Ancylobacter polymorphus: one gene and its partners. The protein of the gene in region 1 binds, or shares a complex with, the protein of each later gene. Links are inferred from orthologs where the notes say so. Each region holds a gene or a part of one and is shown in the gene's direction. Other genes may lie near its edges.

Region 1 (5,699 bases):
CCTGCAGGCCGACCATCAGCACCGGCACCGGCGGCGCGGCGTCGAGGTCGATCGCCTTGGCGTCGGAGCCGAGCATGGCGACGAGTTCGTCATTGACGATCTTCACCACCATCTGGCCGGGGGTGACCGACTTGATCACCTCGGCACCGACCGCGCGCGTCCTCACCTTGTCGGTGAAGGAGCGCACCACGTCGAGCGCCACATCGGCCTCGATCAGAGCCCGGCGCACCTCGCGCATGGCCTCGTTCACGTCGGCCTCGGTGAGGGCGCCGCGTCGTTTCAGCCGGTCGAGTATGCCGCCAAGGCGGTCGGTCAATGAATCGAACATGCGTTCGCTCCGGTGCTTTCCCACAGCTCACAGCGCAATGCCGAACGGCGCCCGAGGGCGCAAAGCGCTGTCGGGCGTTGACCTCCGGTCTCGGGGACCGGGCGGCGGATCGGCTCGCGGGTTGTGCGAGGATGCCGGCTTGGTAAGCGCCGCCCGCCGCCAAGTCAAGTTTTGACGGCCCTTTGCGGGAGAGTACGGAGGTCACAGCCGCGTAACAGCCCCATCCTATAGCGTGCCCACCCTCGCGAGGAACCCGGTCATGACCCACGACACCGCCCCCCTCCCCGTCACCAGCGAGAGCGCCGCCGATGACTGTGCCGCCCTGTTCGAGACGCTGCTCTCACTGCGCGCGGCGGTGGTCGAGGAAGCCGCCCCGCTCATCGAGCGATTCCGGCGCGAGGCCGGCCGCGAGGACGCGGCGCTGGACAATCTCGCCTATTATCTCGCGCTGCGTCGGCATGAACTGCGCCCGCTGCAGCGGCAGCTGATGCGGCGCGGCCTGTCCTCGCTCGGCCGGCTGGAGAGCCGGGTACTGCCGACTCTCGACGCGGTGCTGGCGGCCCTCGCGGCGCTGGCGGGTCGCCCCGCCCCCTTCGCCATGCCGGACGAGACCGCCTTTTTCGCCGGCGCGGACCGCCTCGACGCCGCCGCGGTGGCGAGCCTCGGTCCGGAGCGGGCGGGGCGCTACACCCGCATCATGGTAACCCTGCCCGGCGAGGCGGCGGACGATCCGGCATTCATCCTCGCGCTGGCGCGGGCCGGCATGGATGTCGCCCGCATCAACTGCGCCCATGACACACCGGATGCGTGGCGTCGCATGGCCGAACATGTGCGCGTGGCAGGCGGGGCGGTTGGGCGCCCCATTGCCGTGCTGATGGACGTTGCCGGGCCGAAGATCCGCACCGGCGCCGTGCTGCCGATGCGCAAGGGCAAGCCTTCCGGCCGGCTGCTGCCGGGCGACACGCTTCGCCTGGTCGCCGAGGGCGAACCGCGCGTAGACGAGGGCGCGCTGTTCAGCGCCGCCGTCTCGCTGCCGGAGATCGTCACCCGCCTCGCGGTCGGCCACCGCGTGCGCTATGACGACGGCAAGGTGGAAGCGGTGGTCGAGAGCGTGCGCGAGGGCGAGGCGATCCTGCGCACTCTCCACACGCGGCCCGGCGGCACCAAGCTCAAGCCGGAAAAGGGCATCAACCTGCCCGACACCGCGCTTGGCCTCTCGCCGCTGACCGACAAGGACGATGCCGATCTCGCCACCGTCATCGAATGCGCCGATCTCATCGGCTATTCCTTCGTCAGCCGGCCGGAAGATCTCGATCTGCTCGACGCCGCCATCGCCCGCCATGGCGCGGGGCGCGAGCGCCCGCTCGGCCTGATGGCCAAGATCGAACGCCCGGAGGCGGTGCGCAACCTGCCCGATCTGATCGCCCGCGCCGCCCGCTCCGGGACGTTCAGCGTGATGATCGCGCGCGGCGACCTCGCGGCCGAAATCGGCTTCGAGCGGCTCGCGGAAATGCAGGAAGAGCTGCTGTGGATCTGCGAGGCCGCCGCCGTTCCCGCGATTTGGGCGACGCAGGTGCTGGAGGATCTGGTGCGCGACGGCATTCCCTCACGCGGCGAAATGACCGATGCCGCCATGGCCGCCCGCGCCGAATGCGTGATGCTCAACAAGGGTCCGGCGGTGGTGGAAGCGGTTCAACTGCTCGACCGGCTGCTCGGCCGCATGGCCGACCATCTCGACAAGAAGACCCCGACCCTGCGGGCGCTGCGCTCCTGGTAAGGCCATCGGCCCCTTTGGCGGCGCTCACTGTCCCACGAGATAGTGGGCGCCCCATTCCGAGGTGGGGATCGCCGCGCCCAGCGTGTAGTGGAAGCTGGTCACGTCGAGGCCGTCATGCGCGGTCTCGCATTCATAGGCGATGTGGTACCAGGTACCGCCGGAGCGCACCGCCGCGCCGGGCGCCTTGATCTTCCAGCCCTTCACCACGGGATCGCGATAGGCATAGGCGACGAGTTCGTCGGGGCGCAGGCCCTTGCCCGCCCGCTGGACCTCGCCCATCGCCCGGGTGTTGCACACCTGCTCGATCCGCTCCGAGGGCTCCAGCTGCATCATCTCGTCCTGGGTCGAGCGCGCCTGCGCACTGGAGAGGGCACCGACCGGCAGCGCGACCAGCGCGAGCAGAAGGGCGGCGGGGGCGGCGGCGATGTGCGGCATAAGCGCTCGAATCCTGTTCGCTCGTTGATGCTCTCCTTCAATAGCGCAGATTTGGCGATGCTATGGCGTCCCATCCGCATTTCGACAGGGCGCCTGCGAGTTGCCGAGCGCCGAGCGGCAGATTAGAACCGCCCCATGGCGCTGATGGACCTTGCCAACCCCACCCGTTTTCTCGCCCTTTCCGGGCGCGTGCTGCCATGGCTGAGCGGCCTCGCGCTCGTGACGCTGGCGATCGGCTTCGTGCTCGCCTTCCGCGCCCCGGCCGATTACCAGCAGGGCGAGACGGTGAAGATCATGTACATCCACGTGCCTTTCGCGTGGCTGGCCATGTTCGGCTATTCCATGCTGGCGGTCTCCGCGCTCGGCATCCTCGTTTGGCGTCACCCGCTGGCGGATGTGGCGCACAAGGCGATGGCGCCCATCGGCGCGGTGTTCGCCTTTCTCTGCCTGTTCACCGGCTCGCTCTGGGGACGGCCGATGTGGGGCACCTATTGGGTGTGGGACGCGCGCCTCACCTCCATGCTGGTGCTGCTGCTGCTCTATCTCGGCCTCTTGGCGCTGCGCTCGGCGATCGAGGACCCCAACCAGGCCGGGAGGGCGGCGGCGGTGCTCTCGCTGGTCGGCTTCGTCAATGTGCCGATCGTCAAGTTCTCCGTCGACTGGTGGAACACGCTGCACCAGCCGGCCTCGGTGTTCCGCATGGACGGACCGACCATCCATTCCAGCCTGCTCTGGCCTCTGCTGATCTGCGCGCTCGGCTTCACCCTGCTGATGCTGGCGCTGCACATGGCGGCGATGCGCAATGAAATCTACCGCCGCAGACTGCGCGTTCTGGAAGCGCGCGCCGCCGCCGAGGCGGCCTATGCGTGAGGCCTCCTGAATGTTCGGCGAGCACGGCTTCTTCATCCTCGCCTGCTATGGCGTGAGCGCCCTCGCGCTCGGCGGGCTGGCACTGTGGATCGTCCTCGACGGTCGCTCCGTGCGCCGCCGGCTGAACGAGATGGAGGCGCGTGGGGTCCGCCGCCGCTCGGCAGGCCGGAGCGACGCATGAGCACGCCGCCGGACACCCCGAACGCGCCCCCGGCCGCACGGTCCGGCCGCCGGCTGCTGGTGCTTTTGCCCCTGGTCGCCTTCCTGGCGCTGGCCGGGCTGTTCTATGGGCGGCTGTTCTCTGGAGATCCCTCGCGCGTGCCCTCGGCGCTGATCGGCCGGCCCGCGCCCACACTCGACCTGCCGCCGCTGGAGGGCCTGACCCGCGACGGCCAGCCCGTGCCGGGCCTTGCCTCGGCCGGGCTGAAAGGCGAGGTCACGGTGCTGAACGTCTTCGCCTCCTGGTGCGTGCCCTGCCGGGATGAGCATCCTTTCCTCGTCGAACTGTCGCAAATGCCGGGCTTCCGTCTCGTCGGGCTGAACTACAAGGACGATGCCGGCAATGCCCGCCGCTTCCTCGGCCGCTTCGGCAATCCCTATGCCGCCGTCGGCGTCGACGCCAATGGACGCGCGGCCATCGACTGGGGCGTTTATGGGGTGCCGGAAACCTTCGTCATCGGCAAGGACGGGCGCATCGCCTACAAATTCATCGGCCCGCTCGACGCGGACGGGTTGAAGACGCGCCTGCTGCCGGAAATCGCCAAGGCGCAGGCGGCGCCCTAGAGCGCGATCCGATCAGATTGAATCAATCTGATCGGTAAATCGCCCTCTAACTCTAAAATAGAGAACGCGTTACCCGATCAGCTTGCGATGCAAGCTGATCGGCGCGTGCCCTAAGCGCCGCTCAGTTCCGCTCGTCCGGCAGCACCGGCAGCGGCAGGATCTCGATCTCGTCCTCGATCAGCGCACGCACCTCGTCCGGCGTCGCCTCGCCGCGAATGGCACGCTTTTCCTCCTCGCCCTCATGCATGCGGCGGGCAAGGGTGGCGAACTCGTCGCCGACATCGACCGAATTGGCGACCACATGGGCGCGCACCGCGCGCAGCATGGCGCGCAGCTGCTGCTCCTTCTCCGACACCAGCGCAACCGGCTGCGGCGCCGGCACCGCCACCTCCGCCGGCTCGTCAACGGGCACCTCGGCGGCCGGCTCGAGAGCGAATTTGCGCGTTCCCCGCCCGAGCGCCGGCGCCATCAGCGCCTTTTCCACCTCAGCGGAACCGCAGACCGGGCACGTGATCAGCCCCCTCGTCCGCTGCTCGTCATAGGCAGCCGAGTCGCGGAACCAGCTCTCGAAGTCATGGTTCGCGGCGCAGCACAGGCGGTAGAGGATCATGCCGCGCCACCGGGCACGAGATGCAGCCGGCTTTGATCGGCCGGCATCACCAACTCGAAGCGCCGGCCGTTCGACAGCGAGGGAATCCGCCCGCGCACCGCCGCCACCTGAGCCGGGTCGATCTCGGCGGCGATGATGCCGGGCTCGCTGCCGCCCTCGGCAAGGATCGTGCCCCAGGGGTCGATGATGAGGCTGTGGCCGAAGGTCTTGCGGCCATTCTCATGCGTGCCGCCCTGCGCGGCGGCGAGCACGAAACAGCCGGTCTCGATCGCCCGCGCCCGCTGGAGAATGTGCCAATGCGCCTCGCCGGTGGATTGCGTGAACGCCGCCGGCGTGGCGATCATGCCCGCGCCCGCTTCCGCCAGCGCGCGGAACAGCGCGGGAAAGCGCAGATCGTAGCAGATGGTGAGGCCGAGCCGAATCTGCGGCAGATCGGCGACGATGGCGAGCTCGCCCGGCCGGTAGGCGGCGGATTCGCGGTACACGTCGCCATTGGGCAGGTCGACATCGAACATGTGGATCTTGTCGTAGCGGGCCGCGATCGTGCCGTCCGGGTCGAGGAGATAGGAACGATTGGCCGCGCGGTGCTCGCTCGCCCGCACCGCCAGCGAGCCGATATGCAGATGCACCTTCAGTTCGGCCGCGAGCGCGCGGAAGGCGGCCAGCGCCGGGTCGTCCTCTTCCGTGTGCAGCACCTTGAACAGCGCCTCGCGGTTCTCCTCCATCGTGCCGGTCATTTCCGGCGTCTGGATGTAGCTCGCCCCCTCCTCCGCTGCCTGACGGATCAGCGCGGAGGCCGCCGCGATGTTGGCGGCAACGCTCTTGGCCGTGCGCATCTGGATGAGCGCCGCGCGGAAAGGGGCACCCAGTGGCGGGGCACCGGGCATTGAGGCGTG
Region 2 (2,952 bases), 750 kb from region 1 along the record:
GCGGGCGGGACGATAGGCGATCTCGTTCTCGACCTTGCCGCGATTGACCAGCCAGTCCTTGATGAACACGATGTCCTTCTTCGAGACGGAGCGCCCGTCCTCGAAGCGCAGCAGGTTCTCCAGCAGCACCTTCATCGAGAAGGGCAGGGCCGAGACGCCGTCGAGGCCGTTCTTCTCCGCCTCCGGCAGGCTGTAATAGACGTAGTTCTTGGAACCGACGGTGAGAGTTTTCCGGCATTTGAAGCTGTCGAGCGACGTCACGGCTGGCAGATCCCCGCTAACAAAGTGACAGGATGCGCCGGGCCTTGGAAGGAAGTGGGCTCGCGGGCTATAGCTCAGCTCGCGCGGGCTTTGGCAGGGCGCCGGGCGCATCGTTCAGTTTTCTATATAGAGCCATTTCAAACTTCGATCCTAGAGGGCATGACGCGATGCATTGGAAATTTGTGCGGCGCGTCGGCGGCTTCCGGGTGCGGGGCCTCTGATGCGGCTCGTGGTGGCCGATCTCGCTTGCCGACGCGGCGTGCGCCTGCTGTTTCAGGGGCTGGGCTTCACCCTTGAGGCCGGACGGGCGCTCATCGTCACCGGGCCGAACGGGACCGGCAAATCCTCGCTTCTGCGCCTTCTCGCCGGGCTGGCGCGGCCGGAGGCGGGCACGCTGCGCCTCGACGGCGCGCCGGAGCCGGACGATTTCGCCGAGGAGACGCATTATCTCGGTCATCTCGACGCGCATAAGCCCTCGCTCTCCGCGCAGGAGAATCTCGCCTTCTGGCGCGCCATGCTCGGCCGTCCCGCGCTTTCCGTCGGCGTGGCGCTGGAGGCGGTCGGGCTGGGCGGGTTGGAGCGGCTGCCGGTGGCGGTGCTCTCGGCCGGGCAGAAGCGCCGCCTGGCGCTGGCACGTCTCCTCGTGGCGCAGCGCCCGCTCTGGCTGCTCGATGAGCCGACGACGGCGCTGGACGTGTCCGCTCAGGCGCGCTTCGGCGAACTGGCGCGGGCGCATGTGGCGGCGGGCGGGCTGATCGTCGCCGCCACCCATGCCCCGCTCGATTTCGGGCCCAGCGACGCGCTCGACCTCGGCGCCTGGCGGCCGGCGCGGGCTCTCCTTGCGGAGGAGGGGCTGTGAGCCGGGCGTTCGTGGCGTTGCTCGCCCGCGACCTGCGACTTGCCTTCCGCGCCGGCGGCGGGGCAGGGCTCGGCGTCGTCTTCTTCCTGGCTGTGGTTGTGGCGACGCCCTTCGCCATCGGGCCGGACCTCGCTCTGCTCGCCCGCATTGGCCCGGCGATTCTGTGGATCGGCGCGCTGCTCGCCTCGCTGATCGGGCTTGACCGCCTGTTCGCGGCGGATGCGGAAGATGGCGCACTCGATGTGCTCGCCATGGCCCCGCTGCCGCTGGAACTGGTGGCGGCAGCCAAGGGGCTGGCGCACTGGATCGCCACCGGCCTGCCGCTGGTGGTGGCCGCGCCGGTGCTGGCGCTGCTGCTCAATCTCGCGCCCGCGTCGATCGGGGCGCTGACGCTGACCCTGCTGGTGGGCACGCCCGCCATCACCTTTCTCGGCCTGATCGGCGCCGCCTTCGCTGCCGTGTTCCGGCGCGGCGGGCTGCTGGTGGCGGTGCTGGTCATGCCGCTGACCATTCCCGTGCTGATTTTCGCCGTCGCCGCGACCGCCACCGTGCTGGGCGGCACCGTGCCCTTCGGCACGCCGTTCCGCATCCTGCTCGGCCTGTCGCTGGCGGCGCTGGTGCTCGGGCCGGTGGCGGCGGCGGCGGCGCTGCGGGTGGCGCGCGACTGATCCCGCGTCGCCTGTCGACGGCTCGGCACCGGGCTCTGGTATGCCAGAGCCCGCGACATCCTCGCGCAGGGGTGGAAAAGCCGGCGCGCCAATGACCGGGCGGCGCGGTGCAACAATGCGCCGCAGGGCCCGCAAAGCCTTGTGGCATCATGAGATGGTGCACTGGCGGGGAATCTCCGGCCGCTGCGTCAGTTGCCCCGGTTTTTCCCTCACGCGCTCGTGTTGCAGCATGCGGAGAGCCGTGTTAGGGAACCGCCGACTTCGCTGTCGGGTAAGGGAAACCCCTACGCCGCCTTGAGTTCACATCCTTCCAGTCCGGAAGAAGCGTCCCCTCCCGGGTGGCGCGCGCTCCGGACGAGCCCCGAGAGAGGCAACGTGGCCGAGACCTACGTATCCGGAGTGGCAGGACGCTACGCGACGGCGCTCTTCGAGCTGGCCCGCGACGCCCATGCCGTCGATGCGGTGAAGGCGGACCTTGACCGTTTCAGCGCGATGATCGCCGAGAGCGCCGACCTGAAGCGCCTCGTGCGTAGCCCGGTCTTCGCCTCCGAAGAGCAGGAGAAGGCGGTTGCCGCCCTGCTCGCCAAGGCGGGCATCACCGGCCTCGCCGCCAACTTCTTCAAGACCGTGGCGGCCAATCGCCGCCTGTTCACGGTCGAGACCATCATTCGCGACTTCGGCCTGCTCGTCGCCGCCTATAAGGGCGAGGTGACGGCGGAAGTCACCGTGGCGCAGCCGCTGTCGGAAGCCCACGCCGCTACGCTGAAGCAGTCGCTCGACACGCTGACCGGCAAGGACGTCAAGCTCGCCATCGAGGTGGATCCCTCGCTCCTGGGCGGCCTGAAGGTCAAGGTCGGCTCGAAGCTCGTCGACGCTTCCCTCAAGACCAAGCTCAATTCGATCCGCACTGCGATGAAAGAGGTTCGCTGATGGATATCCGCGCCGCTGAAATTTCCGCGATCCTCAAGGAGCAGATCAAGAATTTCGGCCAGGAAGCCGAAGTCTCCGAGGTCGGTCAGGTCCTCTCCGTCGGTGACGGCATCGCCCGTATCTACGGTCTCGACAACGTCCAGGCGGGCGAGATGGTCGAGTTCGAGAACGGCACGCGCGGCATGGCGCTGAACCTCGAAATCGACAATGTCGGCGTCGTCATCTTCGGTTCCG
Region 3 (2,927 bases), 750 kb from region 1 along the record:
GTGGTCGAGGCCCGGGCCGAAGAATTCGACGAACTTGCCGACCACGCCCTTCTTGCGCAGCATCTGGGTGACGGTGAGCACGAGATCGGTGGCGGTGATGCCCTCTTTCATCTCGCCGGTGAGCTTGAAGCCGATCACCTCGGGAATGAGCATGGAGACCGGCTGGCCGAGCATGGCCGCTTCCGCCTCGATGCCGCCCACGCCCCAGCCGAGCACGCCGAGGCCGTTGACCATGGTGGTGTGGCTGTCGGTGCCGACGCAGGTGTCGGGATAGGCGACGGTGACACCGTCCTCATCCTTCGTCCACACGGTCTGGGCGAGATATTCGAGGTTCACCTGGTGGCAGATGCCGGTGCCGGGCGGCACCACGCGGAAATTGTCGAAGGCCGACTGGCCCCATTTCAGGAAGCGGTAGCGCTCCTGGTTCTGCTTGTATTCCTCTTCGACATTCTTGCCGAAAGCGGCGTTGTTGCCGAAGAAATTGACGATCACCGAATGGTCGATGACGAGGTCGACCGGAACCAGCGGGTTGATGCGCTTGGGGTCACCGCCCAGATGCACCATGGCGTCGCGCATGGCGGCGAGGTCGACCACGGCGGGAACGCCGGTGAAGTCCTGCATCAGCACGCGGGCGGGACGATAGGCGATCTCGTTCTCGACCTTGCCGCGATTGACCAGCCAGTCCTTGATGAACACGATGTCCTTCTTCGAGACGGAGCGCCCGTCCTCGAAGCGCAGCAGGTTCTCCAGCAGCACCTTCATCGAGAAGGGCAGGGCCGAGACGCCGTCGAGGCCGTTCTTCTCCGCCTCCGGCAGGCTGTAATAGACGTAGTTCTTGGAACCGACGGTGAGAGTTTTCCGGCATTTGAAGCTGTCGAGCGACGTCACGGCTGGCAGATCCCCGCTAACAAAGTGACAGGATGCGCCGGGCCTTGGAAGGAAGTGGGCTCGCGGGCTATAGCTCAGCTCGCGCGGGCTTTGGCAGGGCGCCGGGCGCATCGTTCAGTTTTCTATATAGAGCCATTTCAAACTTCGATCCTAGAGGGCATGACGCGATGCATTGGAAATTTGTGCGGCGCGTCGGCGGCTTCCGGGTGCGGGGCCTCTGATGCGGCTCGTGGTGGCCGATCTCGCTTGCCGACGCGGCGTGCGCCTGCTGTTTCAGGGGCTGGGCTTCACCCTTGAGGCCGGACGGGCGCTCATCGTCACCGGGCCGAACGGGACCGGCAAATCCTCGCTTCTGCGCCTTCTCGCCGGGCTGGCGCGGCCGGAGGCGGGCACGCTGCGCCTCGACGGCGCGCCGGAGCCGGACGATTTCGCCGAGGAGACGCATTATCTCGGTCATCTCGACGCGCATAAGCCCTCGCTCTCCGCGCAGGAGAATCTCGCCTTCTGGCGCGCCATGCTCGGCCGTCCCGCGCTTTCCGTCGGCGTGGCGCTGGAGGCGGTCGGGCTGGGCGGGTTGGAGCGGCTGCCGGTGGCGGTGCTCTCGGCCGGGCAGAAGCGCCGCCTGGCGCTGGCACGTCTCCTCGTGGCGCAGCGCCCGCTCTGGCTGCTCGATGAGCCGACGACGGCGCTGGACGTGTCCGCTCAGGCGCGCTTCGGCGAACTGGCGCGGGCGCATGTGGCGGCGGGCGGGCTGATCGTCGCCGCCACCCATGCCCCGCTCGATTTCGGGCCCAGCGACGCGCTCGACCTCGGCGCCTGGCGGCCGGCGCGGGCTCTCCTTGCGGAGGAGGGGCTGTGAGCCGGGCGTTCGTGGCGTTGCTCGCCCGCGACCTGCGACTTGCCTTCCGCGCCGGCGGCGGGGCAGGGCTCGGCGTCGTCTTCTTCCTGGCTGTGGTTGTGGCGACGCCCTTCGCCATCGGGCCGGACCTCGCTCTGCTCGCCCGCATTGGCCCGGCGATTCTGTGGATCGGCGCGCTGCTCGCCTCGCTGATCGGGCTTGACCGCCTGTTCGCGGCGGATGCGGAAGATGGCGCACTCGATGTGCTCGCCATGGCCCCGCTGCCGCTGGAACTGGTGGCGGCAGCCAAGGGGCTGGCGCACTGGATCGCCACCGGCCTGCCGCTGGTGGTGGCCGCGCCGGTGCTGGCGCTGCTGCTCAATCTCGCGCCCGCGTCGATCGGGGCGCTGACGCTGACCCTGCTGGTGGGCACGCCCGCCATCACCTTTCTCGGCCTGATCGGCGCCGCCTTCGCTGCCGTGTTCCGGCGCGGCGGGCTGCTGGTGGCGGTGCTGGTCATGCCGCTGACCATTCCCGTGCTGATTTTCGCCGTCGCCGCGACCGCCACCGTGCTGGGCGGCACCGTGCCCTTCGGCACGCCGTTCCGCATCCTGCTCGGCCTGTCGCTGGCGGCGCTGGTGCTCGGGCCGGTGGCGGCGGCGGCGGCGCTGCGGGTGGCGCGCGACTGATCCCGCGTCGCCTGTCGACGGCTCGGCACCGGGCTCTGGTATGCCAGAGCCCGCGACATCCTCGCGCAGGGGTGGAAAAGCCGGCGCGCCAATGACCGGGCGGCGCGGTGCAACAATGCGCCGCAGGGCCCGCAAAGCCTTGTGGCATCATGAGATGGTGCACTGGCGGGGAATCTCCGGCCGCTGCGTCAGTTGCCCCGGTTTTTCCCTCACGCGCTCGTGTTGCAGCATGCGGAGAGCCGTGTTAGGGAACCGCCGACTTCGCTGTCGGGTAAGGGAAACCCCTACGCCGCCTTGAGTTCACATCCTTCCAGTCCGGAAGAAGCGTCCCCTCCCGGGTGGCGCGCGCTCCGGACGAGCCCCGAGAGAGGCAACGTGGCCGAGACCTACGTATCCGGAGTGGCAGGACGCTACGCGACGGCGCTCTTCGAGCTGGCCCGCGACGCCCATGCCGTCGATGCGGTGAAGGCGGACCTTGACCGTTTCAGCGCGATGATCGCCGAGAGCGCCGA

What was found. Proteins that work in one complex are often made in the same cells at the same time.
Region 2: the proteins of K9D25_RS10795 (region 1) and ccmB are in contact, whole or in part, in a solved structure (PDB 8CE8), measured with the Escherichia coli proteins. The link is inferred for Ancylobacter polymorphus from one-to-one orthologs.
Region 3: the proteins of K9D25_RS10795 (region 1) and ccmA are in contact, whole or in part, in a solved structure (PDB 8CE8), measured with the Escherichia coli proteins. The link is inferred for Ancylobacter polymorphus from one-to-one orthologs.

What each region holds. Positions count from the first base shown.
Region 1 is NZ_CP083239.1:2,291,199-2,296,897, reverse strand. Bases 1,587-4,542 are described here. They hold K9D25_RS10795 (heme ABC transporter permease), read left to right. Parts: upstream 1,587-2,675; coding sequence 2,676-3,410; downstream 3,411-4,542. Other genes in these bases: K9D25_RS10780 (DUF1178 family protein), read right to left, coding at 4,315-4,542; K9D25_RS10785 (DsbE family thiol:disulfide interchange protein), read left to right, coding at 3,588-4,193; ccmD (heme exporter protein CcmD), read left to right, coding at 3,421-3,591; K9D25_RS10800 (DUF930 domain-containing protein), read right to left, coding at 2,130-2,540; K9D25_RS10805 (pyruvate kinase), read left to right, coding at 1,587-2,105. Also shown: ffh (signal recognition particle protein), read right to left, coding at 1-328; more of K9D25_RS10805, read left to right, coding at 588-1,586; more of K9D25_RS10780, read right to left, coding at 4,543-4,803; K9D25_RS10775 (carbon-nitrogen hydrolase family protein), read right to left, coding at 4,800-5,699. UniProt on the Escherichia coli protein: Required for the export of heme to the periplasm for the biogenesis of c-type cytochromes.
Region 2 is NZ_CP083239.1:1,543,418-1,546,369, forward strand. It holds ccmB (heme exporter protein CcmB), read left to right. Parts: upstream 1-1,116; coding sequence 1,117-1,788; downstream 1,789-2,952. Other genes in the region: acnA (aconitate hydratase AcnA), read right to left, coding at 1-261; ccmA (heme ABC exporter ATP-binding protein CcmA), read left to right, coding at 482-1,120; K9D25_RS07235 (F0F1 ATP synthase subunit delta), read left to right, coding at 2,164-2,718; atpA (F0F1 ATP synthase subunit alpha), read left to right, coding at 2,718-2,952. UniProt on the Escherichia coli protein: Required for the export of heme to the periplasm for the biogenesis of c-type cytochromes.
Region 3 is NZ_CP083239.1:1,542,791-1,545,717, forward strand. It holds ccmA (heme ABC exporter ATP-binding protein CcmA), read left to right. Parts: upstream 1-1,108; coding sequence 1,109-1,747; downstream 1,748-2,927. Other genes in the region: acnA (aconitate hydratase AcnA), read right to left, coding at 1-888; ccmB (heme exporter protein CcmB), read left to right, coding at 1,744-2,415; K9D25_RS07235 (F0F1 ATP synthase subunit delta), read left to right, coding at 2,791-2,927. UniProt on the Escherichia coli protein: Part of the ABC transporter complex CcmAB involved in the biogenesis of c-type cytochromes; once thought to export heme, this seems not to be the case, but its exact role is uncertain. Responsible for energy coupling to the transport system.